Regions from separate parts of the Sphingomonas sp. PvP056 genome, predicted to be linked through region 1. Evidence: riboswitches for the same ligand, from Rfam matches in the RefSeq annotation. Region 1 holds a riboswitch; each other region holds the start of a gene.
What was found. Region 1 has a riboswitch for cobalamin ahead of ABIC17_RS13130 (TonB-dependent receptor). Riboswitches for the same ligand answer to the same signal wherever they lie in the genome.
Positions count from the first base shown of each region.

Region 2: another riboswitch for cobalamin. It lies ahead of cobW (cobalamin biosynthesis protein CobW); the one in region 1 lies ahead of ABIC17_RS13130 (TonB-dependent receptor).
Region 3: another riboswitch for cobalamin. It lies ahead of ABIC17_RS15620 (TonB-dependent receptor plug domain-containing protein); the one in region 1 lies ahead of ABIC17_RS13130 (TonB-dependent receptor).

Region 1 covers NZ_JBEPST010000005.1:22,745-32,825, reverse strand. Annotated here, with positions in the region: gene ABIC17_RS13160 (TonB-dependent receptor) at 1-1,070, shown strand, start outside; gene ABIC17_RS13155 (LytTR family DNA-binding domain-containing protein) at 1,302-2,087, opposite strand; gene ABIC17_RS13150 (alpha/beta hydrolase family protein) at 2,224-3,186, shown strand; gene ABIC17_RS13145 (TonB-dependent siderophore receptor) at 3,287-4,435, shown strand; gene ABIC17_RS13140 (DUF3325 domain-containing protein) at 4,605-4,901, shown strand; gene ABIC17_RS13135 (PepSY-associated transmembrane domain-containing protein) at 5,007-6,443, opposite strand; gene ABIC17_RS13130 (TonB-dependent receptor) at 6,451-8,583, opposite strand; cobalamin riboswitch at 8,790-9,029, opposite strand.
Region 2 covers NZ_JBEPST010000003.1:436,424-446,504, reverse strand. Annotated here, with positions in the region: gene cobN (cobaltochelatase subunit CobN) at 1-1,992, opposite strand, end outside; gene cobW (cobalamin biosynthesis protein CobW) at 1,999-3,036, opposite strand; cobalamin riboswitch at 3,207-3,443, opposite strand; gene rfaE2 (D-glycero-beta-D-manno-heptose 1-phosphate adenylyltransferase) at 3,447-4,922, opposite strand; gene ABIC17_RS09685 (alpha/beta hydrolase) at 4,941-5,744, opposite strand; gene ABIC17_RS09680 (D-glycero-alpha-D-manno-heptose-1,7-bisphosphate 7-phosphatase) at 5,867-6,388, shown strand; gene ABIC17_RS09675 (AGE family epimerase/isomerase) at 6,385-7,524, shown strand; gene ABIC17_RS09670 (hypothetical protein) at 7,759-10,081, shown strand, end outside.
Region 3 covers NZ_JBEPST010000006.1:274,297-284,377, forward strand. Annotated here, with positions in the region: gene rlmN (dual-specificity RNA methyltransferase RlmN) at 1-806, shown strand, start outside; gene ABIC17_RS15600 (amidohydrolase family protein) at 932-1,777, opposite strand; gene ABIC17_RS15605 (acetyltransferase domain-containing protein) at 1,844-3,046, opposite strand; gene ABIC17_RS15610 (TonB-dependent siderophore receptor) at 3,086-5,188, shown strand; gene cobU (bifunctional adenosylcobinamide kinase/adenosylcobinamide-phosphate guanylyltransferase) at 5,382-5,897, opposite strand; cobalamin riboswitch at 5,925-6,129, shown strand; gene ABIC17_RS15620 (TonB-dependent receptor plug domain-containing protein) at 6,263-8,197, shown strand; gene ABIC17_RS15625 (aminotransferase class I/II-fold pyridoxal phosphate-dependent enzyme) at 8,201-9,214, shown strand; gene cobO (cob(I)yrinic acid a,c-diamide adenosyltransferase) at 9,211-9,825, shown strand; gene ABIC17_RS15635 (ABC transporter substrate-binding protein) at 9,822-10,081, shown strand, end outside.

The DNA.
Region 1 (10,081 bases):
AGTATGAGTTCCAACTGGGCGGCGTCACCATCCGGGGCAACGGTGGCCTGCGCTTCGAGCATACTGACAACAAGATCGAGACGCTGAACCGCGTGACACTGACCGGCGTGATCGGCACGCCAAGCGATTTCCGGACGCTCATCAACGAGAACAAGTACGACAAATGGCTGCCGTCGTTCATCGCGGTCGCCGACATCACCGACAAGCTGATCGTTCGCGGTGCATTCTACCGGACGTATGTCCGGCCGCAGCCGCGCCAATTCTATCCGACCACGGTGGTCAGCGCGCCGAACAACGGCGTCTATACGCTGACGTTGGGCAATTCCAGTTTGAAGCCGTATGATTCGACGTCGTTCGATATCTCCGCCGAATGGTACAACCGTCCGAACAGCCTGGTATCGATTGCGGCGTTTCAGAAGCGGATCACGGGTCTGATCGCGACAATCACCGATCCGCGACAGCTTTGCCCGTCGGACGGCTCGCCATACGGCCTGGGTACGTTGACGATCAACGGGGATCGTTGCGAAAGCAGCCTGACCTTTACCGCCGGCGGCGTCACTCAGCCTTACCTCGTTGCGGCATCCGGCTTCGTCAATCGCGACAATCCGATCACCGTTCGCGGCGTCGAGGCGAACGTGCAGCAATCGTTCGACTTCCTGCCGGGCATCCTGCGCAATCTGGGCGGCGGCGCGAACTATGCCTACACCACGATCAGCGGCACCACGAATTCGGGCGCTGACGCGACGCTGCCCGGCGTATCCAAGCACAACGTCAACGTCATCGGCTATTACGAGACGCCCCGCTTCGGTATCCGCACCGTCTACAACTGGCGCAGCAGCTACGATCTGGCGTCGGCGGGTACCTTTACCGGTGCCGCACGCAAGGTGCGCTCACGCGGTCAGGTCGACATGTCGGCGTCGTACAACCTGACGGACCGGTTTTCGCTGTCGGTGGACGCATTCAACCTGACCAACGCCAACCGCTACGAATATGAGAACCAACAGAGCTTACCGCGCCGGTTCGACTATGACGGGCGGACCTACACCGCAACGGTGCGCGCCACCTTCTGATCGCGAGGAGGACCGGGCGCTTCCGACTTTCGCGCTAGCCTCTACCCTGTTGCCGGTCGGTCCGAGAGGTCCGGCCGGCCTTTTTGTGTAACGCATGCGTTACCGCTGGCTATGATGCCAAAGGGCGGTGTCGCACGATGTGATCCACCAGCCCGGCGCAATGCTTTCCGCAATTGTCGACAAGCGCATCGCTTCTACGCTCGCATCGGCAGACCGAACTCGGCGAAATTGTTATCGTCCCAGTGAATCGTTGATCCACCCGGCCGTCCGCAGGTGCGTGACAGCGGATCGGGCAACGGGTGCGACGACGCCATTGGTCAACCGCAACCGCAAGGATCGAGCATTCCCTTCGACGGCCGTGACGGCATGGGTCGCCACCCACCAGGAGCGGTGTGTGCGCAGCCCCTCTGCCTTTACCGCTTCGATCGCGCGGTTGAGCGGCATGAGGATCAACTCGGAGCCGCCGGGGCGATGCACGCGAACGTAGTGGTCCTCCATTTGCAATGCCAGAACCTCTCCCGCCAATGGGGTTGCCACTGGATCCAGCAAGAGCGGCAACCCAGCAGCAGTATGCGACATCGCAGCAGGACGATGCAGGACAAAGCCGACAGCCGCCATCACGATCACGCCGATTGTTGCCGTCTGCGCGAACCACAACGGGAACGACAGGTTGAGCCCCGCCAGCTCGGGCCACAGCCAGAACGCTGCCATGCGCGTTGCCACCGCTTCGGGAATGCTGGCGAGCAACGCCGCCCCGACCAGCGCAAGCCACCATCTTCGCGAACCGACCACGGTCGAAACCCCGACGATCCCATATGCCGCACCGTAGAGGGCGAGCCCGAGCAACATCGCACCGACCCAATAGGCGAGCAGCCCAACGGGGCCCCCGTTCATGTAGCTGCCGAACGGTCCGAGGATCGCCAGGAGGGCACCGGCGACAATCGCCAGACTGACCCAACGCACCACGGGGATCGCCACGCGGTTGCGGGCAGAAACGAGGTTGGGCGGATGGGGCATGCCATCTTCTACCGCGATTACGGGTGCGGACGAAACCCGATTGCCGACTGGCGTACCCATTCGCCCATTGGCGAATGGCGGGCTTCCGCGAAGCGCGTTGGCCGGGTCATCCAGATGCTTCACCCGGGAGTCCCTTATGTCGTTGCGCCTCACTATCGCTGCCCTGTTCCTTGCCGCAGTCGCCCCTGCGGTCGAAGCCCAATCCGTAGCGGCCGGGTTTCAGCATCGTGTGACGCCAGATGGTATCGAGGTGGGCGTCTGGTATCCGACGTCGGGGATACCGGTTCGCCAGCGGCTCGGGCTCTATACGCAGGACGTGGTGCCCGACGCTCGCCTGCCGAAAGGCAGGCATCCGTTGGTCGTCATCTCGCACGGCACCGGGGGGGATTTCGCCGGTCACGTCGATACGGCCGTCGCGCTTGCGCAGGCCGGCTTCATCGTCGCCGCGCTCACCCACCCGGGGGATAACTGGCGCGACAACAGCAGAGCTACCCGGATCGAGCGTCGCCCGCCCGCACTGAGTGCGACCATCTCGTACATGTTGAAGGCCTGGGCGGGCCACGCCGTCATCGACCCCAATCGCGTTGGCGCCTTCGGTTTCTCTGCAGGTGGCTTCACGGTTCTCGCGGCGGCGGGGGGAAGGCCCGACATGACGCGCTTTGCCGATCATTGCGCGCGGCATCCCGTCTTTTTCGTATGCACGCTCCTGAAGGCGCAACCCCGAACGCTGACGCGTGTCTGGCCGTCGATGACCGACCCGCGGATCAAGGCAATTGTCGTCGCTGCCCCCGCGATCGGTTTCACCTTCGATCGTGCTGGATTAAGGGGCGTGCGTATCCCCGTGCAGCTCTGGCGCGCGGACGACGACGGGATCCTCCCTGCGCCGTTCTACGCTGATGCGGTTCGTGCAGCGCTGCCGAAGACGCCGGAGTTCCATTCCATGCCGGGCGCAGGGCACTTTGACTTTCTGGCCCCATGCGCCGATCCGGCGACCATGCCCCAACTATGCGCCAGCGGGCCGGGCTTCGACCGAACTGCCTTTCATGCCGACTTCAATGCAGACGTCGTGCGGTTTTTCGTAGAAAAGTTGCGCCGTTGATCGTGACGGTTGTGCCTGATGGCACGCGATTGCAGGGCCATTCGGCCTGTTATGGCAATGCCGGATCAAGCCACGTTGAGGAACCGATCGGGAGCAGACGCTGATCCTTGGCGCGGACTATCAGGCGAGCTCAGGGACATCCTATTTCACGCGGCTGTCGAATTACGCGCGGATCGACGTCTTTAATCCGGTGTCACCGGCTGAGCCGCCGCTCGACCCTTATGGACCGCTCCCGGCCTATCCGGTTCAGGGAACCGTCGGCCAATGCGCACCGGTGCAGACACCCGCGCAGTGCGTCACCCAGGTCTATGGCGGGACCGTCACCAACCTCGAACAATATGGGCTCTACGGGCAGATGCGGTTGAGCCCGGTTCAAGGCGTGACATTGATCGGTGGCGGCCGCCTGACATGGTTCGATACCGACAGCCAGACGCTGCTCCCGACGCGGGGTCTGCGGACGGGGTATACGATCGAAAACCGGTTCACCCCGTATGCCGGGGTCGTGTGGGACCTGACCCGGCAGCTCAACCTGTACGCCAGCTACGCCGACAGCTTTACACCGCAAGCGCAACCCGTCGGACGGCAACGCGGCGACGGGGGCGGCATCGAGCCGATGATTGGCGCGCAATATGAGGCCGGCAGCAAGCTGTCGCTGATGAACAACCGGTTGTTGCTGTCCGCGGCAGCGTATCAGATCACCCAGAAGAACCGGCTGTTCAACGATCCGGTCGATACCACGCTCTATTATCAGCTCGGCAAGGCGCGGTCGCGCGGGATCGAAGTGGAGGCAAGCGGGGAGATCCTGCCGGGTTGGCGGATCAACGGTGGCTACAGCTACACCCGCACCAAATTGCTCGAGGACATCAACCCGGTGCTGGAGGGCAGTTCGCTCGTCCCGGTTATTCCCCGGCATATGGGCAAGGTCTTCACCAACTACGCGCCGACCAGTGGGCGGTTCGCCGGGGCAAGCATCGGTGGAGGACTGACGGTCTTCGGCGCAACCGCAGGCGGCACGCCGTCATCAGTCGCGGCGAACGGGACACGTACGGTATCGACGCTGGTCCGACAGGGCAGCTATGCCGTCCTGGACATCCGCGCTGGGTATAGCCTGACGCCACGGCTAGGGGTGTCGGTCAACCTTAGTAACGTCCTTGAACGCACCTACTATGCCCGCATCTTCTCGACCGCGCGGGGCAATTACTACGGCTCTCCGCGGACGGTGTTCGCGACCTTGCGGTACAAGATGTGATGAGCAGGACAGGGGGGCATTCCCACGCGCAGGCGCGCTGGGCGCAACGCGGTGATATTGCGCCGCGCGTTCTCGCCGCGGTGCCGTTCGGTTACGCTGCTTCTTTCGTCGCGCGTCCGGGACGACGTGCCCCTTCGGTAAGGTCTGTTGATACAGTAAGGCCTACGCTATGAGCTGCGCCACAGTCTTTATTTGCATATGTGGCTTCCTGTTCTTCGGCCTTGCTACGGAGGCTCATCATCGGCGTCGATGCAGCGGCGTGTTGTCGGCGCGACGGTGTACGGCCATGCGGGTCGCGGGCTGGAGTTCGCTTGTTGCGGCATTTCTGGCGGCGGTCGTCGGTGGTGGCTGGGACTTCGGTCCGGTGCGTTGGATGGGCGCAGTCATGCTCGGTGCCGGTGCCGCGTTTCTGTCGCTGAACTTTGCCCCTGCATGGATGAAACAGTCTTTCTTCGTCAGATGGTAAGTGCGCGAGCCAGGACATGGTGCATCTTCAAGAGGGTCAAAAACAATTGCGGTTCAGACCCGTCCGTCGCACGGGACGAACGTAGGGGTGTGGGTCATCGCCTCGTCATCGTCTGAGCCGTTTCCATCCAAGCCATATGCCGCTTATCGATGTCACCGTACCAACGATTGAGAACAGCCAGATCAGCCCATCCCAGGCCGGCCGATGCAACGTCAGCGTGTTCAGATCCCATTTGTGGAGGAGGTCGAATGCCCAACGGTACGCCCGCTGGCGCGCATCGACGGTCTTGAGTATTTGCCCGGTGGCAGGATCGACATAGCACCAGGTTTGCGCCGGATCAGCGAAACGTAGCCGCAATACTGGCAGCCGCGGCAGCTCCGCGACGGCATACCAATATGTATCGGGCGCCGTCAGGCGATCGACCGAGAGGAGCGGCGCGGAGCTCTCCATTTGGCGTGCGGCCGTCACGATGGCTGTCTCTGCAGCGCGGGACGGTGCGAGTGTTGCCGCACGCAACACTATTCTCCGCCCGTCATGATAGGACAACACGATGAGCGGGGTTCTGGCGTGGTCAGTCAGCTCTGCTTCAACCGCACCTGCGCCAGCGACGCGGAGCCGGTCGAATGCCATGCCCGGCATCTGATCGGAAGCCTGATAGATCCGCATCGCCGCCTCGTCCGGCTTCGTCCCGCGAAACAGATGGCCGGGATCGACCGACAGCCATCCGCTGAAGATCCAGGCGATCAGGAAGACACCACCCACCAGCCCGGCAACATGATGCCAAAGCATCCAGCCGTTGTAAGGCGTCATCCGTCCGCCTTTGAAGCGGCGTACGCCGATGCGGGTCCGCAGGATACCGATCCACATCCCCGCGACCGCCGCGGCGATGCAGGGGCCAGACACCCACAGCACGACCTGACGCCAAGCCGTTTGATCCTGTCGCAGCACCGTCGGGTAAAGCCAGTGTGGCACCGAACCAAGCCAGTTCCAGAACCGCTCGCGACGCGTGGTCACTTGAACGACGGTACCCGTAGTCGAGGACACATAGGCCTCCGTGCCGGACGCGTCGGCAAGCGCAACCTTCCAAAGGGGACGGTGCCGATCAAAACCGCCAGCGACCGTCCACTGATCGCGGGTCAGCCGTTCTACGTACTGCGTCGGTGCGTTTCCAAAACGACCGGCGATCCGACCGGCGTAAAGAGCGTCGACCGGTCGCAGGACAGTACCGCGACTGGCTGCGACCGTGGTGTGCATTCCGTTCCACCCGGTCACCCGCCAGACAGGCGTGCCGTCGCGCATTTCCAGCAACAGCCCCTGCGGTAGTCGTCCGCCATCTAGCGGGGGCGGCACGTTTACTGCTGCCCAGTCGATCGCCTCGCCCCCAGCCAGCGTCTCTGCTTGCGAGAGAGCAGGGTAGGGCACGTAGAGCATCACCAGCCCGGACAGGAACCACATGGTGAAGAGCAGGCAGCTGGCGATACCGATCCAGCGGTGAACGAGGTAGAGCCAGCGCCGGGCAGTCTTGCCAAGCGCTAGGCGCATCCGGGCGTTAAAAGCTGGCACGAAGCGACACGTCGACCGAGCGGGGACGACCAAGGACCCACTGCTGGTTGTTGTATGTGCTGATTGCATAGTCCCGGTCGAACAGGTTGTAGCCGTGGATATCGACCGCCAAGTGCGGCGTCACCGCGTAGGAGAGCATGGCATCGACCGTGATGTAGCTGGGGACGCGGAAGCTGTTGGCGTTGTCCGAATAGCGTCGTCCAACGTAGCGCAGCCCGGCGCGTGCCTGGAGCGCGTGCGTCGCGTTCCAGCGCAGCCAGAGATTGGCGAGCGTCTCGGGCACGTCCGGCGGGGTATTGCCGTTGAAGCTCGAACCGCCGGAGACGAAGTCGTCGAACGTCGCGTCGAGCACGCTGCCGTTTGCATCGATCCCGACACCGTAAGGCAGATCGAGCGACACCGCGGCCTCGATGCCCCTGGCCGATCGTTGGCCTACCTGCTCGACCGGGCTCGCCGGGGTGAGCTGCGCCAGCAAGCGCTTCTTGACGATGCGGTAGGTGGCGAGGGTGGCGGTGCCGCGACCGTCGAGAAACACTGCCTTGGCGCCGACCTCGACCTGGTCGCCGACCGCGTTGCTGAACTGCACCTGCCCGGTCGAATAGGTCGTCAGCGTCCCCAGCGGGTCCACGCCGGTGGCATATTGCGCATAGAGCGACACCGTCGGGATCGGCTGATAGACGCTACCGACCCGCCAGGTCACGTTACGCAGCCGCTTGTCGAGCGCGAACGTCTCAGTGCTTGCGCCGCCTGGATAGTCGATCGACCAGCGGCGGATCGTGTCACGCTCGTAGCGCACGCCACCGACGATCGAGACGTGCGTGCCGAGCTTCAGTCTGTCCTCGGCAAAGACCGCATATTCGGTGGTGCGTGTGCGATAACGCGGTGCGATGCCCTGTGTGTCGACGATCAGACCGGGATCGAACGCCACGGGATCAACCTCCGAAATCTGGGGATCGGACCCGAAATTGTGGGAGTAGGTGAGTTTGATGAGGTTGACGTCAAAGCCCACGACAAAGTCGTTGCGGACCCCATCGGCGACGTCCGTCCTGAGCGTCACGCTGCCCTGATCGCCCCACTGCGTCTGGTCGTGGACGATACCGGTCATGTCGGTGCGGAGGATGCTGCCGGGAGTGCTGGTGTTGCCGCTGCCGTTGGAACAGACGCCGTCTGCGGCGATCCAGCAATAGCTTTCGAGATTGAGCCACGACCGTTTGGAGGTCAGGCGATAGGCCTGGTTGCTGACGCTGACCGCATCGCTTGGCGTCCAGTCGACCTGCAGGCTGGTGCGGTTGTCGCGGTAGCGAATATAGCCGTCGCGCGTGTTGTAGTTTCGCTCCCGGATGCGGTCGTCGAGCCGTCCGTCGATCAGCGGCGTCCCGAAATAGCGCATCGGCCTCTGGTCGCCATAATCGTCTCGCGCGGTGACGACGAGCGTGTCGGTCGGTGCCCAGCGCAGCGTCCCCGACACGGCATGGCTGCGCGACTGGCCACGATCGACATAGCCGTCGGAGCGGCGGTAGCTGCCGTCGATGCGATAGGAGAGGCGCTTGGTGATCGCCCCCCCTGCGCCTGCCGCGACATGAAAGCTGTCTTGCGAGCCATAGCCGATCTCGCCTTCCATTTGCGTACGCTGCGTATCGGGTTTGCGCATCAGGACATTCACCGCGCCGCCAAGCGCGCCCTGGCCGTAGAGCACCGAGGCCGGACCACTCAGGATGTCGATCCGTTCGACCATCCACGGATCGGTCGGAAAGGTGATCGTGCCCGCAGCCGGGAACAGCCGTACGCCGTCGATCAGTTGGAGCACGGATCCCTGACCGCTAAAGCCCCGCGCGGCGAGCGCGGTGCCGCCATTGCCGGGATTGCCAGCGTTGCTGATGCCCGGTGCGCGGCTCGTCGCGTCGATCACCGACATGTCGCCCCGCGCGCGGATCGTGGCGCCATCGATGACCGAGATCGTCGCGGGGGTCTCGAGCGGCGTGAGGCGCAGGCGGCTGCCGGTCTGATTTGGCGTGGTTAGCGTGACTTGGGCATGCTGGCCGACAACCAGGATGTCCTCGGCGTCGGAAGCAGGCGCGGACTGGGCCGTGAGCGGTGCTGCGACAACAGGCGATAGCAAAGCGCCCGCGAACGCGAGGCGAGAAGACAGGAACGGCAATATGGTAACCCCCGGGCGTCGAGCGAACCCGGCAGGGACCTCCCGCGAACGGCCGACATCCGCGCCAGCCGGACGCCATCGCGACCGGCACGCATGCCCGTGCGGTCCCCACCGCACACGTCGTCGCTCGACGGAGTACCGTGCCGCGGCCACCCCCTGGGCCAGGCAAGAGCGACCAGACGCCGGCAGGTCTCCTGGCTCACGGGTCATCACACGATGCACGGCCTTCCCAGGCCTTGCGTGACATCACGACCGGCCCAGTGGCTGCTCCTTCCGAACAAGGAAGAAGCGAAATGCATCGCGCTCGCCGCTTACAGTTGCAGGGACAGCCTCGGCTTCAGGTGGCGAGCCACCCTCACCGCGTTCCCTTTTAAGCCCCTTTCGGGGCACCGACGCGATCATGCCGGCCTCTTCACTTGGAACAGGTCAGCGGAGACTGTGTATCCTGACGAAGACCATCCGGCAATCGCTCGAAGCGACTATTGCAAAGGTCCAGACGGAAGTAGGTGGTCCTCAACAAATGGTGGGAGTTGGGAACGGGCGCATGCATCACGCTGTCAAGGTCTGGGGCATTGCTGCATTACGGAGTGTCTGACCTGACAGCGCCTCAGGCTTGGTCGGCAAACCGAACACCGAAATCGAATGCTCTATTGTCAGCGTGTCACGGACTTACTCCGTCTGTGCGCGAATAGTCGCGTGCAGACGACGATATCCCAAATACAGGTATTCCTCGATTAGTCTGCTACCGGCCAAGGCGTAATTTCTAATAACATCCCGCCCGATACGTATCGTCGCAACTCATTACGAAATCACCGCGATGAACGGCATGGATATTGACACGGTCATCCGTGACACACGCGCGGTGGCGGAGCGTAAGCTGTCGCGTGGCTTCATTGCGCGTATGAAAACCATTTGTCCAAGGTGTGAGCGCCACGATCCGCGCTTGGCCTGTTGGCGGAAATTGAAACATCGAGGGCGCAGAGTCGCGTCGCAAGAGGGACGCTCGATTGGGCGCCCCATGCTCAACTTATGAGTGGTCCGTTTCTAAAGTTCTGAATCTCGTCACCATAGTGAAAACTGCTTTTCAAAATGGTGACCCCTACGGGAGACGTCATCCCGCGGAGTAATCCAATAAAAACAATAGCCTGGTAAAAGGCCTGATCAGGTATTTCGTAGCATTTGTAGCACCTGATTGTAGCGGGCGACAGGTCAATTTAAGCCGACCCATGTCCTTGGTCCATGCAATCGGCCCGGTGGCGGGTAACTTCATCGATCGCGCTTTGATGGGGGCGCTGTCGGGGTGAAGGGTGGAAAGCGGCCAGTCCGCTTTCGGGTCGCGACTACAGTAAGCTGACGTTCGTTCACTTTCCGACAAGGAGACAATGTGTCTGCAACGCGCACCGGTTCGTCACCGTCGATGACGTGAAGCGAATATGTCAGGAACTGGAGCCAATCGTGC
Region 2 (10,081 bases), on a different contig from region 1:
GTCACATACGAAGGTATCTATCCGTGTGATTGCATCGGCTTGCGTTGCCGCAGCGTCGAGCCCCAGCACCGTATCCAGCCCGAGCGACCGCGCCTCGTCCGCAATATCGCCCTGCAATCGATCGCGCCTCGCCGGATCGAGCCCGTCCGCGTTCGAGAACTCGTCGAGCAACGCCTCCAGCCGCCCCAGCCCCGCACCGCTGCGCGTGGCGACGAGCGGGGGCGGGATATGACCGATCGTCACCGCACCGATCCGGCGCTTGGCCTGCGCGGCTTCGCCAGGATCGTTGACAATGAACGGATAAATCACCGGCATCGCGCCCGTAAGCGCGGCGGGCCAGCATTCGTCGGACAGCGCAACCGCCTTGCCGGGCAGCCATTCGAGCGTCCCATGCGCACCGACATGCACCAGCGCATCGATCCCGAGCGTCCGCAGCCACAGGTAGAAAGCGACATAGCCATGCCGCGGGCAGCGCGTAAGATCATGATATTGCTCGGCTCGCACCCGCGGATCGCCGCGCTCGGGCTGAAGCGCGATCAGGCCCGCGCCGGTGTCGATCGCTGAGAAATGGAATGTATCGCCACGGACGGCACTGTCGGTCTCCGGCATGCCCCAGGCTTCGGACAGGTCGGTCTGCAATCGTGCCGGAAGGTCGGCCAATGCCTTGCGGTAGGCCGAAACCGCCCAAGTCATTGTATTATCGAGAACATCACCCGCAACGCTCGTCACTTTAGCCGGCTCTACCGCATAGCCCGCCGCTGCCAGATCCCCCAGCATCGCATCAACTGAAGCGATCGCATCGAGCCCCACCGCATGCGCCATCTGGTGCGCCTTGCCGGGATAGGTCGACAGAACGATCGCGATCCGTCGTTCCGCAACCGGCATGGCGGCAAGCCGCGCCCACCCGTCCACCTGTGCAACGATCGCTATGATCCGCGCCGGATCAGGCCGGTGCTCGCGCCGCGCATATTGCAGATCGGCGTCGCGCGGCGCGGCTTCCTTAAAGCTCGCCACCCCCGCAAAAACACGCCCATCCACCTCGGGCAGAACGACGTGCATCGCCAGATCTGCCGGGGAAAGCCCGCGCGGCGCGGCGGCCCACGCCGCTCGATCAGACGTCGCCAGCGCAACCTGGAACACCGGCACCCCGGCCCCGTCGAGCGGCGTGACGCCCGCCGCATCGCTTGCCGAGAAAGCGGTCGCGTTGACGATCGCAACCGGCCCCAGCGCCGCCACCCACCGAGCGATCCAGCCGCGCGCGCCTGCCTCCTTGAGCGAGGGGACGAACAGCCCGATGGCATCATACCCCTTCGCGGCGAACGCCGCGTGCAGTGCCGCAATCGGCGCGACATCGGCGGCCAGCAGGTACGATCGATAGAAGACCAGCAGCACCCGCGGCTTGCGCGCCGTGATCGCGAACGCGGCGGGGCAGGAGGCCCCCGTGTCGGGGTGCCACCCGCCCACCGCTGCAATCACTGGCGGGGTCGCGGCAAGGTCGTCGGCCAGCCCCGCCGCTGCCGCAAGTCCCTCGAGCGCGGCCCGTGCAGCGTGCGCTCCGCCAAGATCGCACAGCCCCGCCAGCATTCGCAGCGTCGTGACGGGCAGCGTCGAAGCCGCATCCAGCCGCGCATCCACGCGCCCATCCGCGGGCAGCACCGCCAGCGCGATCCCGCGCTCCCGGGCGAGCGCGGCGACCTGCTGGACGCCGTAAGACCAATAAGCGGTACCCCCGATCAACCGGATCAGGATTCCCCTGGCCGCACCGAGCGTCCGTTCGACATAGGTATCGACCGAAAGCGGATGCGTCAGCTCGGCAAGATTGGCGAGCCGCAGCGTCGGCAGCGCAGGCCCCGCCGCCCGCCATCCCGCCGCGAACGCGCCGAGATCGCTATCCGAGAAGGACAGCACGACGAGATCCGCGGCATCCTGCCCCAGATCGCGCGGGCTCGCCGCGTCGTCGATTCCATGCGTTTCGCGAAAGACGACGTGCATCGTCGCTCAGCCGATCAGCGCCGCCCTGATCGCCACAGGATCCAGCCGATCGCGCTCGGCGATCACCACGAGTTGCGACGTCCGCGCTTCGTCGCTGCGCCACAGCCGATCATAATGCGTCCGCACCCGCGCCCCGACCGCCTGAACGAGCAGTCGCATTGGTTTCCCTGCCACTGCCGCATACCCCTTGACCCGCAGGACGTCGCCCTGTGCAGCAAGCGCCTCGATCCGCGATGCCAGTTCGGCGGGCTCGGTAATCTCGGACCATGCCACGACGATGCTGTCGAAGTCGTCATGCTCATGCTCGTCCTCGCCGTCATGATGCGACGGGCGCGCGGCGATATCATCCTCCGCCGCCGCACCCAGCCCGAGCACGATCCGCGGATCGATCACGCCGTCGACCAGCTCGATCACCGGGAGCGTGCGCCGCATCTCGGCAGCGATCAACTTGCGCGCAACCACGACCGCGTCCACCCCGGCGAGGTCGCATTTGGTCAGCAGCACCAGGTCCGCGCACGCAAGCTGATCCTCGAACACTTCGGACAAGGGCGTCTCGTGATCGATACTGGGGTCAGCCGCGCGCTGCGCATCGATCGCATCCAGGTCGGGCGCGAACCGCCCCGCCGCAACGGCCTCCGCGTCGGCCAGCGTGATGACGCCGTCGACGGTAATCCGCGACCGGATCGCAGGCCAGTCGAATGCCTTGAGCAAAGGCTTTGGCAATGCCAGCCCCGATGTCTCGATCAGGATATGGTCGGGCCGGGGATCGAGCGCGAGCAACGTTTCGATCGTCGGGATGAAATCGTCTGCGACTGTGCAGCAGATACAGCCATTGGCAAGCTCGACGATGTTCTCCGCCGGGCAGTCGGGGATCGCGCAGCCCTTCAGGATGTCGCCATCGACCCCGAGGGTGCCGAATTCGTTGACCACGACCGCGAGGCGTCTGCCACCAGCGGAACGGATCAGATGGCTGATCAACGTCGTCTTGCCTGCTCCAAGGAAGCCGGTGACGATGGTGACGGGAACTTTGGATAGATCGGACATGCTCTTCCCCGCGGCGCGACAGCAACGAACGGAAGGGGCCGATTACGGACGGCGCGCGACGGCGGACGAGCGCCGAATGCCGCCCGAGCCACGCACCGATGCAGCCCCAGCCGCATAGGCTCGTCGCTCAGACGGAGAACCGTGCCGCGGCCATCCCCTGGGCCAAGGCAAGAGCGACCTTATCGCCGGCAGGTCTCCTGGCTCGCGGGTCATCGCTCGAGCATCGCCTTCCCAGACAACCGGTCCGAAGACCGGTGCAGTCCAGTGGCCGCCCGCTCCGAACGGAGGGGGCATGACGCTTTCGCTCACCGCTTACAGTTGCAGGGACAGCCGCGGATTTGGGGGAAGCCCCCGCACCGCATTCCCATTCAAGCCCCTCGCGGGGCACCGGCGCGATCAACGAGAACCGTTTAACGGTTCTCGACCATGACTGTAGCGCAGAGCGCCGGACTTGCCAATTCGCTTGTCGTTGGATCGGTAACGCGTGTCCCCGCGCGCAGGATCGCGGTGGTCGACCGCCCGGCCAGCATCGGTGCGATGAACACCGTGCCCCCGCCGGACCGAACCAGATCCGCTCCGACGATATCATGCAGCGCATAGTCGCCGCCCTTGACGAGAACGTCCGGCCTGATGGCGCGGATCAGCTCGAGCGGCGTGTCCTCCATGAACGCAACGACGTGATCGACCGAAGCGAGCCCACTCAAGACTTCGGCACGATCGGCCAGGTCGTTGACCGGTCGCGTCGGGCCTTTCAGGCGCGTGACCGATGCGTCGTCGTTAAGCCCGACGACCAGCACGTCGCCCTGTCGTCGCGCCAGGTCAAGCAGTCGGACATGTCCGGCGTGAAGCACGTCGAAACACCCGTTGGTGAACACGATCCGCGCGCCCGCCTCGCGCGCATGCGCAAGCTTTGCGGCAAGCAGCGGCAAGAGCACGAGCTTGGTCACGGCATGGTCGCGGCGGTACAACCGTTCTTCCAGGTCACCGCGCGTGACGACGCAGGTTCCCGGGCGGGAGACCGCGATGCCCGCGGCGACGTTCGCCTGATCGATCGCTGCGGCGATCGGCAGTCCCTCAACGATCCCGACGACGAGCGCCGCCATGATGGTGTCGCCTGCGCCCGTCACGTCGAAGACCTGCAAAGCCTCGGTCGGATGGTCGACGACGTCGCCATCGCGCGACACCATCAAAATGCCCTTCGCCCCGCGCGTCACGACGAGATATTCCAGCGCCATCGCGTCGAGCACGGTTGCGGCGCGATCAGCGATGCGGTCGTCGGCGCAGTCGCCGAATAGCGCGTGAAATTCGCGCGCGTTGGGTTTGAGCAGGAATGCGCCCGTGTACCGCGCGCGGTCGGCGCACTTCGGGTCGACGAACGTCGGTACGCCGTGCTCCCGCGCGATTGCCAACAACGTCGGCAGATCGGTGAGTGCGCCTTTATCATAGTCCGATAAAATCACTGCGCGTACGCCGTCCAGTCGTGCCTCGAAGCGTCGCGCCAGTTCCCGTCGCGCGGCGTCGCCGACGCTGCCGTCATGGTCGATCCGCGCGATCTGCTGCACGCCCGATATCACGCGGGTCTTCTGCGTGGTGTGTCGTCCCGGATCGAGGACGCAGTCGAGCACCACCCTGTAGTGTTCCATCATCCGACCAAGGTCTTGCCCGGCAGCATCGTCCCCGCAGATCGTCAGCAGGGCGCAGCGTTGGCCCAGCGCGGCCACGTTCGCCGCCACGTTCGCCGCACCGCCGGGACGGATATCTTCGCGCGCCGCCCTGATGACGGGCACAGGGGCTTCGGGCGAGATACGCGTGGTTTCGCCGATGATGTAGCGATCGACCATCGCATCGCCGACGACGAGAATTGAGGGCGCAAGTGCGTCGGTCATCCGATTAGCCCTCTCATGTCAGCGCCATCCTGCAATCTGCGAAAGCTCGCTTCGCGCGATGAGCGTCGGCCAGCGATCTGCCCAGCCGCTGCCGTGATCCTGGCCGGGGACGATGACGATGGACGCACGCGTGGTGGGCGACATCCGGGCGACGAAGCTCCGCGCGACCGATGGGTCGACGATTCTGTCCTCCGACCCGACGAAGTGGACCTGTGGCAGGTCCGACACGACAGCCGCATCCGTCGCAGGGTCAATCGAGCGGGATAGCGGCGTCAAATGCCTTGCGTGAACCCATTGCGCGAGGTCGAGATTGGCAGCGACCGTGATCAACCCCGCGACATCTTGACGTCGTTCAGCCAGCAGGGCCGCCAGCGCGCCACCGCCCGAGTAGCCGACCAGGATGATCCGCGGCCTGTTCGTCTCGCGCTTGAGCCGGTCCAGCGCCACGTTCGCGCTGTCGATGACGTCGACCGACAGGCGCGCAATGCTCCAGTAATCGCTGTGACAGGTGCGACCGCGCGGATGATATTGGCAGGGGCGCGCAAGCCACGCCACCGCCCCCCTGCCGGGGTGCTGCAGCGCCAGCCGCAGCGCCAGTGGGTCGGTCGGCGTGGGATCGAGCGAACGTCGCCCCTCGCGCGTATAAGCCAGGCCGTCGCCCTCGATATAGACGACCATGACACCCGATCGATCGCTGCCTTGGCGCCATGCCGCAGCGAGGTCGAAATCGGCGGCCGGGATCACTTGCCACTGCCATTCTGCCTGCCGCGCGAGGCGTTGCGCCGACAGACGCGCGTCTGTCGCGGATCCAAAGAAGAGCAAGAACAATGCGGCAAGGTACCGCGCAGTTCGAAGGACACGATGCATGCACAGCCTCTCCATGAGGGCAGTAACATACCTGTATACCCATTGAGCCCTGTCGCATTCAAGGATGCGTATCATCCATGAGGGATGATGACCTTGCGATGACTGGCGCTGCATTTCTCGACCGCGACGGTGTATTGATCTCCGACTGTCGGTATCTGTCTGATCCTGGGCAGATTCAATGGATTGACGGGGCAAAGCTTGCCCTGTCGCGATTGGCGCGGGCGGGCTTTCGCCGCTTCGTCGTAACCAATCAGTCGGGGGTAGCGCGCGGGTATTTCGACGAGGCGGCGATCTTGCGGGTGCATGCCGCACTGCAGGAGGCACTGCCCGAAGAGTCGCGGATCGATGCGTTCGCTTATTGTCCGCATCATCCCGATGGGGCGATCGCCACCTACGCACGACCTTGCGATTGCCGTAAGCCCGCGCCCGGAATGGTCGACCGGTTGATCGCGGACCACGGGATCGATCGCGCGCACAGCTTCCTCATCGGCGACAAGGCAAGCGATCTTCAAGCTGCCGAACGCGCCGGGATCGTCGGGTATCTGTTCGAAGGCGGCGATCTTGATGCATTCGTGGCACGGATCCTGGATCGGATATGACGCCGGGTGATCCCGCCTGGTGGATCGATTGGCTATCCACCCGCGCGCTCCCCTTGTGGAGCACCGCTGGGTTCGACGCCGAGACCGCCAGTTTCGTCGAACGCCTGGCGCTGGACGGCAGCCCGCAACTGGACGTACCGCGGCGGTTGATGGTGCAGGCCCGGCAGGTGCATGCCTTTGCGACCGCCGCCCGCAACGGCTGGCTTGCAGGCGGAGAAGAACTTGCCCTGCGCGCGGGGGAGACGATGATCGCACGATATCATGCGCGGGGCGGCACGGAGGGGTGGGCTTTCTCCGTCGATCGGTCGGGCGCGGTCGTTGACGAACGCCGTGATCTGTATGCGCACGCGTTCGTCCTGCTGGCATTGTCTGCGCTCGTTCGGATCGACGCCAAGCCACGATATTGCGAACTCATCCACCGCACGATGGCGTTCCTTGACCGCGAGATGGCGCATCCCGCGGGCGGCTATGTCGAGCAATGGCCTGTGGCGGTTCTGCCGCGGCGCCAAAACCCCCACATGCATTTGCTCGAAGCGTTCCTGTCGCTGCAGGAAACCGCCGGCTGCGGGGATTTTCGCGCCCGGATCGCAACGATGGTTGATCTGACGGACCGACATTTCTGCCCAGCCGACCGTTCCGACCTGCGGGAATATTACGATGACGATTGGACGGCCGTCGGAGAACCGCGGTTCGAGCCGGGGCACCATTTCGAATGGGTCTGGTTGCTCACGCGATACGCGGGCTCGAGCGGTATCGCCGTGGAGGATCGGATCGACAGACTGATGCGGACGGCGTTGCGCGGTGTCGATGCCCGCGGGCGCGTGGTAGAACATGTCGGGGTGGACGGCACCGCTGCGCCGACCTGCCGGTTGTGGGCAGCAATGGAAGCCGCGAAGGCTTTCGCGACACCGCAGGGGCGTGCGGTTCGACCGACAGGGATGTCGGATGCGCTGGCTGCTGGTTGGCACGCATTCTGTCGCCCGTCGTTCCCTGGCGGTTGGTGGGACCGGGTCGCGACGACCGGGGTCATGCTCGACGCTTATATTCCCGCCAGTTCGCTATACCATATATGTACCGCCCTGGAGTTCGTTGCCGAAAACAGATGTGTGGCAGTTCAGCAGCAATACTCACGATGACGAAGGCATAGTGAACTGTAGTAATACTTAAAGGGCAGTGACAGTACTGCTATAGGACCAACTCCTACCCTATACAGGCTTCATTATGGAGTAAACGTCGCCGAAGCGTCCCGTACGCGTGGCGGCAAGACAGGGGAACCGGTGGTGCTGAACGGCGATACGTCCGAGCGGACCAGACGAACCCGAAACCTCCAAACCGGTATTTCGCTGCTTGCAATCAGTGCCGGGCTGATCTTGCCGCAACCATCGCTGGCAGACACGACCATTTCGGGAACGACGGTCGGCGCGCAGGTCATCAACAGCTCGATCGGACAGTTCTCGATCACCGGAACGGGCACGGTCACGACCACGCTGACCGCAGCGGTCTACAACGACGGCACGATCGGCACGCTGACCAACCAGGGCCAGATCAGCAATACCGGCCAGTTGTTTTACGGGTTGATCAACGCTAATTCTATCGGGTCGGTCGTCAACAGCGGGACGATCCGCGGGCTTGGCGGGGGGATCGTGATCACCCGCAGTACCGCCAATTCGCCGACGGTTCCGGTCATTGGCGCGATCACCAATACCGGTCTGATCCTGGGTGCCACGACGGGTGCGTTCCTCAATATTGGCGGAACGGTCGGGACGCTGACCAACAACGGTACGATCACCGGACCCATGGCGATCTACAACACGTCGGACGGGACATCTTCCGGTTCGATCGGAACGATCGTCAATACCGGGCTGATCGCGGGGAACATCGTCAACGATACCGGTATTATAACGATCAGGGGCGGCAGCGGCGCGACGATTGGCACACTCACCGGGTCGATTCCCGGATCGATCGGGACGATTTCCACCGGTGGCGATATCGTCTTCGCTTCGGGCAATCTGCTGCTCAACGACCGCATCGCCGCGTCCGGCAAGACCGTCACGAACAGTGGCGCGTCGCTGACCCTGACGACGCTGATCGGCGTCACCGGTACCTATGCGCAGTCGGCTGGCAGGCTCATGCTCGGAACCGCGGGGGCGTTGTCGGTGTCCGGGGTTGCAAGCCTGACTGGGGGGACGGTGCAGGCGCTCCTGTCGAACACGGGAAACTATTTCGCCGGAACGCTCGCCACTTTGGTGCAGTCCACTGGAACCGCGGACTATACCGGTGTCACGGTCGGGACGTCTCTGGCAACCGGTTTGAAGACCTCGGGCAGCGTATCGGGCAACCAGTTGCTGCTGCTGGCGACCAATGATTATGTCGGCGGCACGCTGGCGACGCTCAACAATAGCGGAACCATCAACAGCGCGGGGGCCGGCGTCTACGTCGCCGCGACCGGGACGATCGATACGCTAGTCAACTCGGGGACCGTGTTCGGGGCGACCCGCGGGGTCTACCTTGTCTTCGGTGCCCATATCGGCACGATCAGCAACAGCGGCGTGATCGCCGCGGGGACCTTGGGCGGCGCGGCAGCGGGCGGAATCGCCAACAGCGCGGTGATCGACACGATCATCAACAACGGCACGATTCTGAGCAGCAAGAGCAGCGGGATCGGCAACAACTTCGGCAACGCGTCGATCGGCCGTCTGATTAACAACGGCCTGTTGAGCGGCGCCACCGGTGGTATCTATACCGAGGGGACGATCGACGCGGTCATCAATACCGGTCGGATCATCGGGGCGCAGGCCGGCATCAACTTCAACGGCGGCACGATCGGGACGATCGACAACAGCGGGACGATCTCGGGTCCACTCGCATTGTCGATCGCCTCCGGCAGCACGATCAGCGGGATCGGTAACCGGGGTCTGATCTCGGGCAACATCCTCAACGGCAGCGCCAACACGCTGACCATCACCGGCGGCACGGCGGGAACGGTGGGGACGCTGACCGGCCAGTCGGGCAAGGGGACGATCACCAATACGGCGGGCAATCTGGTGTTCGCGTCGGGCGACCTGCTGCTCAACGACAATATCGTTGCGACCGGTCGGACCGTCAGCAACAGCGGCGCTGGCCTGATGCTCGGCACCCTCATCAACCTGACGGGCAATTACAGCCAGTCCGGCGGGACGTTGACGATCGACCCGACGAAGGGCGGCCTGATCGTCAGCGGCACCGCGGCGATCAGCGGCGGCACGGTCAGTTCGACTCTGCTGAGCACCGCGAACTATCTGCAAGGCGGCTACACGCTCGTCAGCGGATCGACCCTCAATCTGGCCGGCGCGACTGTGACGGTCAACGATATCACTGGCCTCGCCAAATCGACGAGCACGGTCAGCAACAGGCTGCTGCTATCGATCGACAACGATTATGTCGGCGGGACGCTGGCCACGCTGTCCAATAGCGCCGCGATCACCGGCAGCTACACCGGACTGTACGTCGCAACTACCGGCAGCATCGGCACGGTGACCAATAGCGGGACGTTCGGCGGCGCACAATTCGGGGTCAACAATCGCGGCACGATCGGCACCTTCGCCAACCTTGGGATAGTCACCAACTCAAGTTTCACCGCCTTTTGGAACCAGGGCAGTATCGGCCAGCTGACCAATAGCGGGACGATCACCAACAGCAGTTGGGCGATTCTCA
Region 3 (10,081 bases), on a different contig from region 1:
CCTTGTGCGTGTCGAGCCAGGTCGGCTGCACGCTCAATTGCCGCTTCTGCCATACCGGCACGATGCGGCTGGTGCGCAACCTCAGCCCGAGCGAAATCGTCGGGCAGGTGATGCTCGCGCGCGATGCTTTGGGCGAATGGCCGAGCCAGCCCGAGGGGCGGATGCTCACCAACATCGTGATGATGGGGATGGGCGAGCCGCTCTATAATTTCGACAATGTCCGCGACGGGTTGAAGATCGTGATGGACGGCGACGGGATCGGCCTGTCGCGGCGGCGGATCACGCTGTCGACCTCGGGCGTGGTGCCGCTGATGGCGCGCGCGGGGGAGGAGATTTCGGTCAACCTCGCGGTGTCGCTCCATGCCGTCACCAACGAGATCCGCGACGAAATCGTGCCGATCAACCGCAAGTATAAGCTCGAGGAAGTGCTGCAGGCGTGCGCGGACTATCCGGGCGCGAACAATGCGCGGCGGATCACGTTCGAATATGTGATGCTCAAGGACAAGAACGACAGCGACGCGGATGCGCGCGAGCTGGTGCGGTTGCTCAAATTCTATGACCTGCCGGCGAAGGTCAATCTGATCCCGTTCAACCCGTGGCCGGGCGCGCCCTATGAATGCTCGACGCCCGAACGGATCAAGGCGTTCTCGAACATCGTGTTCGATGCCGGGATCAGCGCCCCGGTCCGCACCCCGCGCGGGCGCGACATCGATGCGGCGTGCGGGCAGCTCAAGACCGCGAGCGAGAAGAAGACCCGCGCCGAGCTCGACCGGCTGGCGGAAGAGAAGCAGGCGGCGCTGGGCTAGGGTTGCTCTGGGGGGGACTAACACCCCCCGTTCGGGCTGAGCGAAGTCGAAGCCCCTCTCCCCCCACGCGACCCAGCTAATGAGGCGGCCCTTCGACTGCGCTCAGGGCGAACGGGGTGGGGGGATCAGGCCGGGCCCTCCCCCTCCAGCCCATAGAAGTCGACCGCCGCACCGTGGAACAGCCGGTCGATGTCCGCGCCCGCCGCGCGCGCCATCCGCAGCGCATCGTCGTGCCAGCGCCGCCAGTCGTCCCCCGACAGCCGCACGACCGGCCAGTCGCTCCCCCACATCAGCCGCGGCCCGAACGCCTCGACGAGGTGCCCGACATAAGGCGCGAGCGCGTCCGCTGGCTGGCCGGGGGCCTGTTCGGTCCGCAGCCCCGACAGTTTGCACTGCACCCCAAGCCCGGCGAGCGCCGCGATGTCGCCGCGCCACGGGTCGAGCGTGCCGGTCGCGGCGAACGGCTTGGCGGCATGGTCGATCACGATCGGCAGATCGGGCCAGCGCTCGACGAAGCGCGCGAACATCGGCAGATGACGCGGCTGGACCAGCGCATCGAGCCGCAACCCCGCCGCCTGCATCGCCGCGATCGCAGGGGTAAGCGCCTCGCCGAGCAACCAGTCACTATCCTCGATCGCCTGCAGCATCGGGCGCAGGCCGCGCAACAGCGGGTTCGCCGCCAGCCCAGCGATACGATCGGGCGCGGCGGGATCGGCAAGATCGACCCAGCCGACCACCGCGCGCACCAGCGGCGTCCGCTCTGCCAGCGCGAGCATCCAGTCGGTATCAGCATCGGTCGGCTGCGACTGGACCAGCACGCTTCCCGCAAGGTCGAGGCCGTCGAGTGAGGACAGCAAGTCGTCCGGGCCGAAGTCGCGGTGGATCGGCGCTTCCGCGACGGTCGGCCATTCATGCCCGGGCGTCGTCAGCGACCAGAAATGCTGGTGCGCATCGATCCATCGCGTCATCATCGTGTTCCCGTGCAAGTCCTTCGCCGGGATGCCCTTTGCGCAGCCCGGAGGCCAGCCCTGCGTACTTTACAAATAGCGCATCCACGCCTGTCCGCTCCGCCGCTTGACCTGCGTGAACGCGCGGCACGCGAACCACCCCGGCACCGCGACCGCCGCCGCGATCAGCCACAGGCTCGCGACGTTGTCCACGCTGACCAGCGGTGCGTCGTGCGGCACGATCAGCCCGATCGCGCGATTGAGACCGTGGAGGGCGTACAGATGCACCACGTAGAAGAACAAGGGCACGGCACCGAACACCGCAAGCCCCTTGCCCAGACCCCCGCCCCACCGCTCGAAACCAGCGAGCAACGGCAAGCCCAGCCCCAGCGTCACCAGCAGAAAATCGGCAGACGGCGGATATTTGGTGAGGTTGAGCACGCTCATCGCGGTGGACAGCGCATCCTGCCCACTCACCCACGGGGTAGGATCGCCATAGACGTTGGTGGCGCGCAGCAGCGCGAACAAGGCGAGCGCCGCGACCCCCACGCCGACCAACCGCCGCCCGCGCATCGCAGGCGTCACCGCTCGCGCAAACCACGGCCCGATCGCATAACCCAGCATGATCACGCCGATCCACGGCAGCACCGGATAGGACGTCCGCGCCTGTGCGCCCCACGGCAGGTCAATGAAGCCGCGATCGTGCAGGATCGCCCAGGGGGCATGCCACGCCGATCCGGCCGGTGCTTCGATCCCGTCGAGCAGATTGTGCCCGAGCACGATCGCCAGCCCGAGCGCGATCAGCCCCCACCGTGGCAAATGCAGCAACCCCGAAAGCGCGATCATCGCCACGCCGATCGCCCAGATGACCTGGAGGTAGATCAATCCGGGGGTCGGATCGAACGACCAGGCGAAGCTGACCACGGTCAGTTCGAGCGCGACCAGGAACAGCCCGCGCTTGAACAGGAAAGCCGATGCCGCGCCCGCCCCGCCTTTCGCGGCCCCGTACAGATACGCCGCGAGCCCGGTCAGCATCAGGAACACCGGGGCGCAGAAATGCGCGGCGAAGCGCGTGAAGAACAGCTCGGGCGGCGTTGTCGCAAGGGTCATCGGGTCGCTCACCTGCGCGTTGAAATAGAAGAACTCACGCGTGTGATCGACCAGCATCAGCAGCATCACCAGCCCGCGCAACGCATCGATCGACCCGATACGATGAGACGATAGCGCCTGGGGTACGGGGACTTGCGCGATCGGTGCGGGATCGCGCGACGCGCTTGACAGACTAGGGTTCATGCGAAAGGGGATGGTACAACATATCCCGAAAGGCAAGCCTTGCGCTATCATCTCCTGGCGGCAGCGATGTCGTCGCTCCCGTTCGCGCCCGCCGAAGCGGAACCGCGCGAGGCACCGCCGGTGGAAACCTCTGTTCCCGAAACCAGGGACGGTGCGGACGCGGATGGCAGCGCCGACATCGTCGTTCTGGGCACGCGCCGGACCAGTGTCGACCGGGCGCTGTCGTCGGACGCGATCACCGAACGCATGTCGCCATCGAGCCGGTCGATCGAACGCGACCTGCTGAGCGCCGCGGGCACCTATCGGCTGGCGGACGCGCTGGAGCTCGTCAGCGGGGTCAGCAACCAGAACAATCGCGGGGGTTTCCTCGACAATTTCGCGATCCGCGGGTTTCTCGGCACGCCCGACGGCGGGGCGGAGTATTATGTCGACGGCTTCCTCGCCAACCGGGGCCTAGCGCCGCCGCGCGATCCCGCGACGGCCGAACGGATCGAGCTGCTCAAGGGCCCGTCGGGCGCGATCTTCGGTGACATCGATCCGGGCGGGCGCGTCAACATCGTCAGCAAGACCCCGCAATCCAAGGCCGCCGCATCGGCGACCTTCACCTACGGGTCGTTCGACACGCGGCGAGTCGAACTCGACGCAACCGGGCCGCTCACCGGCACGCTTTCGGCGCGGCTGGTGGTCGCGGGCGAAGATAGCGACGGCTGGCGCGATTTCGTGACGCTCAGCCGCCGCGTGATCGCGCCGTCGCTGCGCTGGTCGCCGTCCGCCGACGCGCAGCTGACCTATGTCGGCGAGATCACCCGATTCGACGCGCCGTTCGACCGCGGGATCCCCGCGATCCGCGGCGACGCCAATGCCGTGCCGCGCACCCGTTTCTATGGCGAGCCCGGCGACGGTCTGACGCGCTTCCGCAACCAGCGGCATCAAGTGACTGGGGTGTTCGGGCTTGGGGACGGCTGGTCGTTAAACGGTGGGATCGCCTATCGCACGGGAACGCTGACGGGGTTTTCGTCGGATCACGTCCAGCTCCGCCCCGACGACCGCACGCTGTGGCGCCAGCGCCGCCAGCGCGACTATGCGGTCGATGACCTGTCCGCCCGCGCCGAACTGTCCGGACGGATCGGCGCGCATCGCGTCGCGGTCGGGGTGAAGGGCTATCATCTCGACTATCAGGACCGCTACCTCCGCCGCACCCCGACCGCCGCCGCGCCTTATGCGATCGACGTCTATGCGCCGGTCTATGGCGGCCCCGCCCCCACGCCGGTTCCCTTCGTCGACAATCGCGAAAAGCGCTGGGCGGGGACGGTCTATGTCCAGGACATGTGGGAAGCGACCGAGCGGCTGACGCTGTCGGGCGGGCTTCGTGTCGATCCCTACCGCCAGCGGCTCGCCAATGTGCGTACCGGGCTCACCGTGCGGCGCGTCGATGCGCCCGTGAACGGCCGGGTCGGCGCGCGCTATCAGGTCGCGGAGCATGTCGCGCTCCACGCCAATTGGGGGGAGAGCTTCCTGCTCAATTCGGGCACCGACCGGTTCGGCACGGGTTTCGGGCCGGAAACGGGCAAGGGCTATGAAGTCGGGGTCTCGGGGGCCTGGCGCGGGATCGACGTCGCGGCGACGTGGTTCGACATCACCAAACGCGGCATCCTCACCAACGACCCGACCGACCCCGGCTATCTCGCGCCGGTCGGGCAATTGTCGAGCAAGGGCATCGAGCTCGACGGATCGGTCAAGCTGGGGCCGCGCTGGCAGATCGTCGCCAATTACGCCTGGACTCGCGCGCGCACCGACGACGCCACCTTCGCGACCGACCGCGTGCTCAACGTGCCCGAGCATAGCGGCGGGATGTTCGTGCTCGGGCGGTTCGGGACCACGCCCGGGCTCGGCCTGTCGGGAAGCGCGGGGCTGGCCTATGTCGGCGATCGCGCCGGCGCGATCGACGCGAGCGGGCTGGTGCTGCCGGGTTACGTTAAGGCCAAGGCGTCCGCCGAATATGGCGTGTCGCGGCATGTCTCGCTTCGGCTCGAAGCCGACAATCTGTTCGATGCGCGTTATGCGCAGAGTTCGTATAGCCCGGTCTGGGTGTTTCCTGGTTCGCCGCGGACGGTGCGGTTCAGCGTGCATGTCCACGGCTAGGGGGGATTGGGTTTCGGGTTGGTCGCTTGATGCCGTTCGGTCGGTTGGGGCGGTTCGGTTGCCCTACCCGTTCGGGCTGAGCGAAGTCGAAGCCCCCCTCTCCTCGCAAAAGTCGGTTTGCGTGGCGAGAGGCCCTTCGACTTCGCTCAGGGCGAACGGTAGTGGGAGAGGCCGAACTCCCAAAGTGGTCTTTTCAGCCGGGAAACCGCTGCAACGGAAGCACCAGCCCCGCCGCGACGAAATAGCTCGCATTGACCTGCCCCGCCACCGCCTGGTTGAGCCGCCCCGCCGCATCGCGAAATGTGCGGCCGAGCGGATGATCGGGGACGATCCCCATTCCCACCTCGTTGCTCACGATCACGATTGGCAACGGACTCCCGGCGATGGCATCCAGCAGATCCTCCGTAGCCCCCGCAATGTCATGCTCGCCGAGCATCAGGTTGGACAGCCACAGCGTCAGGCAATCGACCAGCACCGCGCCCGTCTCGACCGAAGCGATCGCCGCGGGCAGCGCGAGCGGGCACTCCACCGTGCGCCAGCGTTCGCCACGGTCCGCGCGATGCCGCGCGATCCGGTCCTCCATCTCGCCGTCGCGGCACTCGGCGGTTGCGAGATAGGCGAGCGGGCCCGCGCAGGCCTCGGCAGTTTGCTGCGCGAGGCGGCTCTTGCCCGAGCGGGCACCGCCCAGGAATAGTGTCGTCCGTGTCACATCTTGCCCTTGCCCAAAGCGCGCTCTAGACGCGCCGATGCGACAGGTTCCCAGAGATGGGATGAAAAGGGAACCCGGAAGCGCGCGGGCACGCGCGTCATCCGGGGCTGTCCCCGCAACTGTGACCGGCGAGTCTTGCTCCATTCGTGTGCCACTGGATCCCCGGATCCGGGAAGGCCGAGCCAGACGACGACCCGGGAGCCAGGAGACCTGCCTGTCGCGGTTGTCCTTCGTCCGGCCGGGGTGTGCCGCGCGATCGGGGTTTTCCTCGTGAGACGACGTGGTTGGGGTCGTGCGCGGGGCGGAAAGCGGAATTCCGAGTCAGCGTCGTGCGTGCCCCCGTAGCTGTTGCGAAGGGGAATTCCGTGAAGACCTGTGCCTATCTGATCCTGCTGCCGAGCATTGTCGCCGCCGCGCCCGTGTTCGCCGAAAGCGCGCAATCCACCGCCACGCTGGAGCAAGCCGCCGCTGCATCGCAGGATATCGTCGTCACCGCCAACCGCGCGGCACGCCCGGCGGATACCGTCGGCCAGTCGGTCACGGTGCTCGACACTGCGACGATCACCGAGCGCCAGGCGGTCGTCGTGTCCGACCTGCTGCGCCAGACGCCCGGCGTCACCGTGGTGCGCAACGGCGGGATCGGCACCACCACCTCGGTCAGCATCCGCGGCGCGGACAGTGACCAGACCGTCGCACTGATCGACGGGATCAAGCTCAACGATCCCTCCGCTCCCGGTGGCGGGTTCAACTTCGGCAATCTGCTGATCGGCAACATCCAGCGGATCGAAGTGCTGCGCGGCGCGCAATCGGTGCTGTGGGGCAGCCAGGCGATCGGCGGCGTCGTCAACCTCATCACCCGCCAGCCGACCGAGCAGATCGCGATCAACGCGCGCGCCGAGGGCGGCGGCTATGGCACCGCGCAGGGCTTCGCCAACGTCTCGGGCAAGGTCGGGCCGGTCTCGGCGAGCATCGGCGGCGGCTATTACGGCACCGACGGGATCTCGGCCTACGCCCCCGGCACCGAGCGCGACGGGTACCGCAACTATGCCGCGAACGGCAGCCTGGGGATCGCACTGGCCCGCGACGTCTCGGTCGACCTGCGCGGTTTCTATACCAACAGCCGGACCGACATCGACGGTTTCCCGCCCCCCAACTTCACCTTCGGCGACACGCGCGAATATGGCGATGTGGAGCAATGGCTCGGCTATGCCGGGCTCAACGCCGCCTTGTTCGACGGGCGTCTGCGCAATCGCTTTGGTTACGCGCATACCGACACCGACCGGCGCAACATCGACCCCGATGGCGACCCGACCGAGACGTTCCGGGGGATCGGGCGCAACGACCGGCTGGAATATCAGGGGACCGCGAACGTCACCTCGGCGGTGTTCGCGACCTTCGGCGCGGAGCGGGAAGTGTCGCGCTTTTCCTCGTCGAGCTACGGCGGGCCGGTCACGCGGGGCCGGGCGCGGCTGTTCAGCGTCTATGGCCAGTTGGCCGTCACGCCCGTCACCGGGCTGACCGCGACCGGCGGCGTGCGGCATGACGATCACAATGTGTTCGGCGGCGCGACGACCTTTTCGGGCAGCGGCGTCTATTCGCCCAATGGCGGCGCGACCACGCTGCGCGCGAGCTATTCGGAAGGCTTCAAGGCGCCGACGCTGTACCAGTTGCAGAGCGAATACGGGAACACGGCGCTGAGCCCGGAACGCTCGCACGGCTGGGATGCGGGGGTCACGCAAAAGGCGCTGAACGGCGCGGTCGAAGCGAGCGCGACCTACTTCCACCGCAACTCGTCCGATCTCATCACCTTCGTGTCGTGCGACGGACCGCTCACGGGAATTTGTGCCGATCGCCCGTTCGGCACCTATGACAATATCGCGCGGACTCGCGCGCAGGGGGTGGAGCTGACGCTGCTGCTGCGTCCGGTCGAGCCGCTGACGGTGAGTGCGAGCTACACCTATCTCGATGCGGTCGACCGTTCCGCCGGCACCGCCACCTTCGGGCGCAAGCTGGCACGGCGGCCGGACCAGAGCATCACGGTCAACGCCGATTACCGCTGGAGCTTCGGGCTGACGACCGGCGCGACGCTGACGTCGGTCGGGGACAGTTTCGACAACGCATCGAACGCGCGGCGGCTCGATGGTTATGTGCTGGGTGACGTGCGCGCGTCCTTCCCGGTTACGAAGAAGGTCGAGGTGTTCGGGCGGGTCGAGAACGTGTTCGATACGAAATACCAGACGATCTACCAATATGGTCAGCCCGGCCGCGCTGCCTTTGGCGGCGTCCGCCTGACGTATTGAGCGTTGCACGCGCGCGATCTTGCCCTGTTCCACGCGCACGGCGGGCGCGTGGACGCCGCGCGTGCGACGTTCGGCGGGGATGACTGGATCGACCTGTCGACCGGGATCGCGCCCTGGGCGTGGCCGGTCGCGGGCGTGCCGCTCGGGTGGGAGCAGCTTCCCGAGCCGGGCGCGATCGCGGCGCTCGAGGCCGCGGCGGCGGAGGCGTTCGGGGTGACGGATCCCGCGCGGGTCGTCGCGGTGCCGGGGAGCGACCTCGCGATGCGGCTGCTCGCGCGGGTGATCGCTGCGCGGCGACCGTGCGTGGTGCGGCCGGGCTATGCGGGGCATCTCGCGGCATGGCCTGACGCGGTTGCCGTGGCACCGGATGCCATGCGTGGCCTTGCGAGCGGTTCCCCCGCGCAGGAGCATGGCGGCGTGGCGGACGCCGACATGCTCGTCCTCGCCAGCCCGGCCAACCCGGATGGACGCGTCACCGATCCCGCGCTGCTGCGCATGCTCGCGGGGCGGATGACCGTGGTGGTGGACGAAGCCTATGCCGACCCCGCGCCGGGCCTGTGCCCGGATGCCGACGACCGCCTCGTCGTGTTGCGTTCGTTCGGGAAGTTCTACGGCCTCCCCGGGGTCCGCCTCGGGTTCGTCATCGCAGGAACCGATCTTGCCCCGCAACTGCGCGCGTTGCTCGGCGACTGGCCGGTGTCGTCCGCGGCAGTCGCGATCGGCACTGCGGCGTATCGCGACCAGCACTGGCACCGCGGACAACAGGCGCGCATCACCGAGACGGGCGGCTTGCTCGACGAAGTCTTGCGCGATGCGGGCCTCCCTGTCGTCGGCAGCGCGCCGCTGTTCCGGTTGATTGCATGCGACGGTGCGACAAAGCTGTTCGAAACGCTCGCGCATCATGCCATCCTGACTCGTCCCTTCGCCGACCAGCCCGACCGGCTGCGCATCGGCCTGCCGCGCGGTGCGGCAGGTCTCGTCCGTCTCGCCACCGCGCTCGAGGAGTTCCCCCGATGACGACCGAAACCCCGGAAGATTTCGCCCGCCACAACGCGCGCAGCAAGCGCATCGCCGCCGCGCGCGAGCGGATGCAGGCGCGCCGCACGCTCGAACGCGGGCTGCTGATCGTCCACACCGGCAACGGCAAGGGCAAGTCCTCGTCCGCGTTCGGGATGGCGATCCGCAGCATCGGCTGGGGGATGAAGGTCGCGATCCTGCAATATGTGAAGGGCAAGTGGGAGACGGGCGAGCGCAACTTCTTCGAAGCCTACCCCGATCTCGCGACCTTCGAGGTGATGGGCGAAGGCTTCACCTGGGACACGCAGGACCGAGAACTCGACATCGCCGCCGCGCGCGCCGCATGGGAGCGGTCGAAGGAAATGATCCTCGATCCGGGAATCGAGTTCGTGATCCTCGACGAACTCAACATCGTGCTGCGCGACGATACGTTGCCGATCGCCGAGATCGTCGCGTTCCTGAAGGATCGCCCGCTGACCAAGCATATCTGCATCACCGGGCGCGGCGCGAAGCCCGAATTGCTCGAGATCGCCGACCTCGTCACCGATTTCACCGAAGTGAAGCACCCCTATAACGCCGGGTTCAAGGCGCAGAAGGGCGTCGAGTTTTGATCCGTCTGCTCGCTCTGCCTATTGCGGCGGCGCTGCTGACCTCCGCCGCGCCGGTGCGCCCGCCGCGGATCGTGTCGATCAACCCGTGTATCGATGCGGTGCTGGTGCGCGTCGCCGATCCCGCGCAGATCGCCGGAATCAGCCACTATTCGCAGGACCCGCGCGCGACCTCGATCCCGCTCGGCATCGCCAATCGCTTCCATGCGACCTCGGGAACCGCGGAAGAGGTCGTCGCGCTGCGCCCCGACATGGTGCT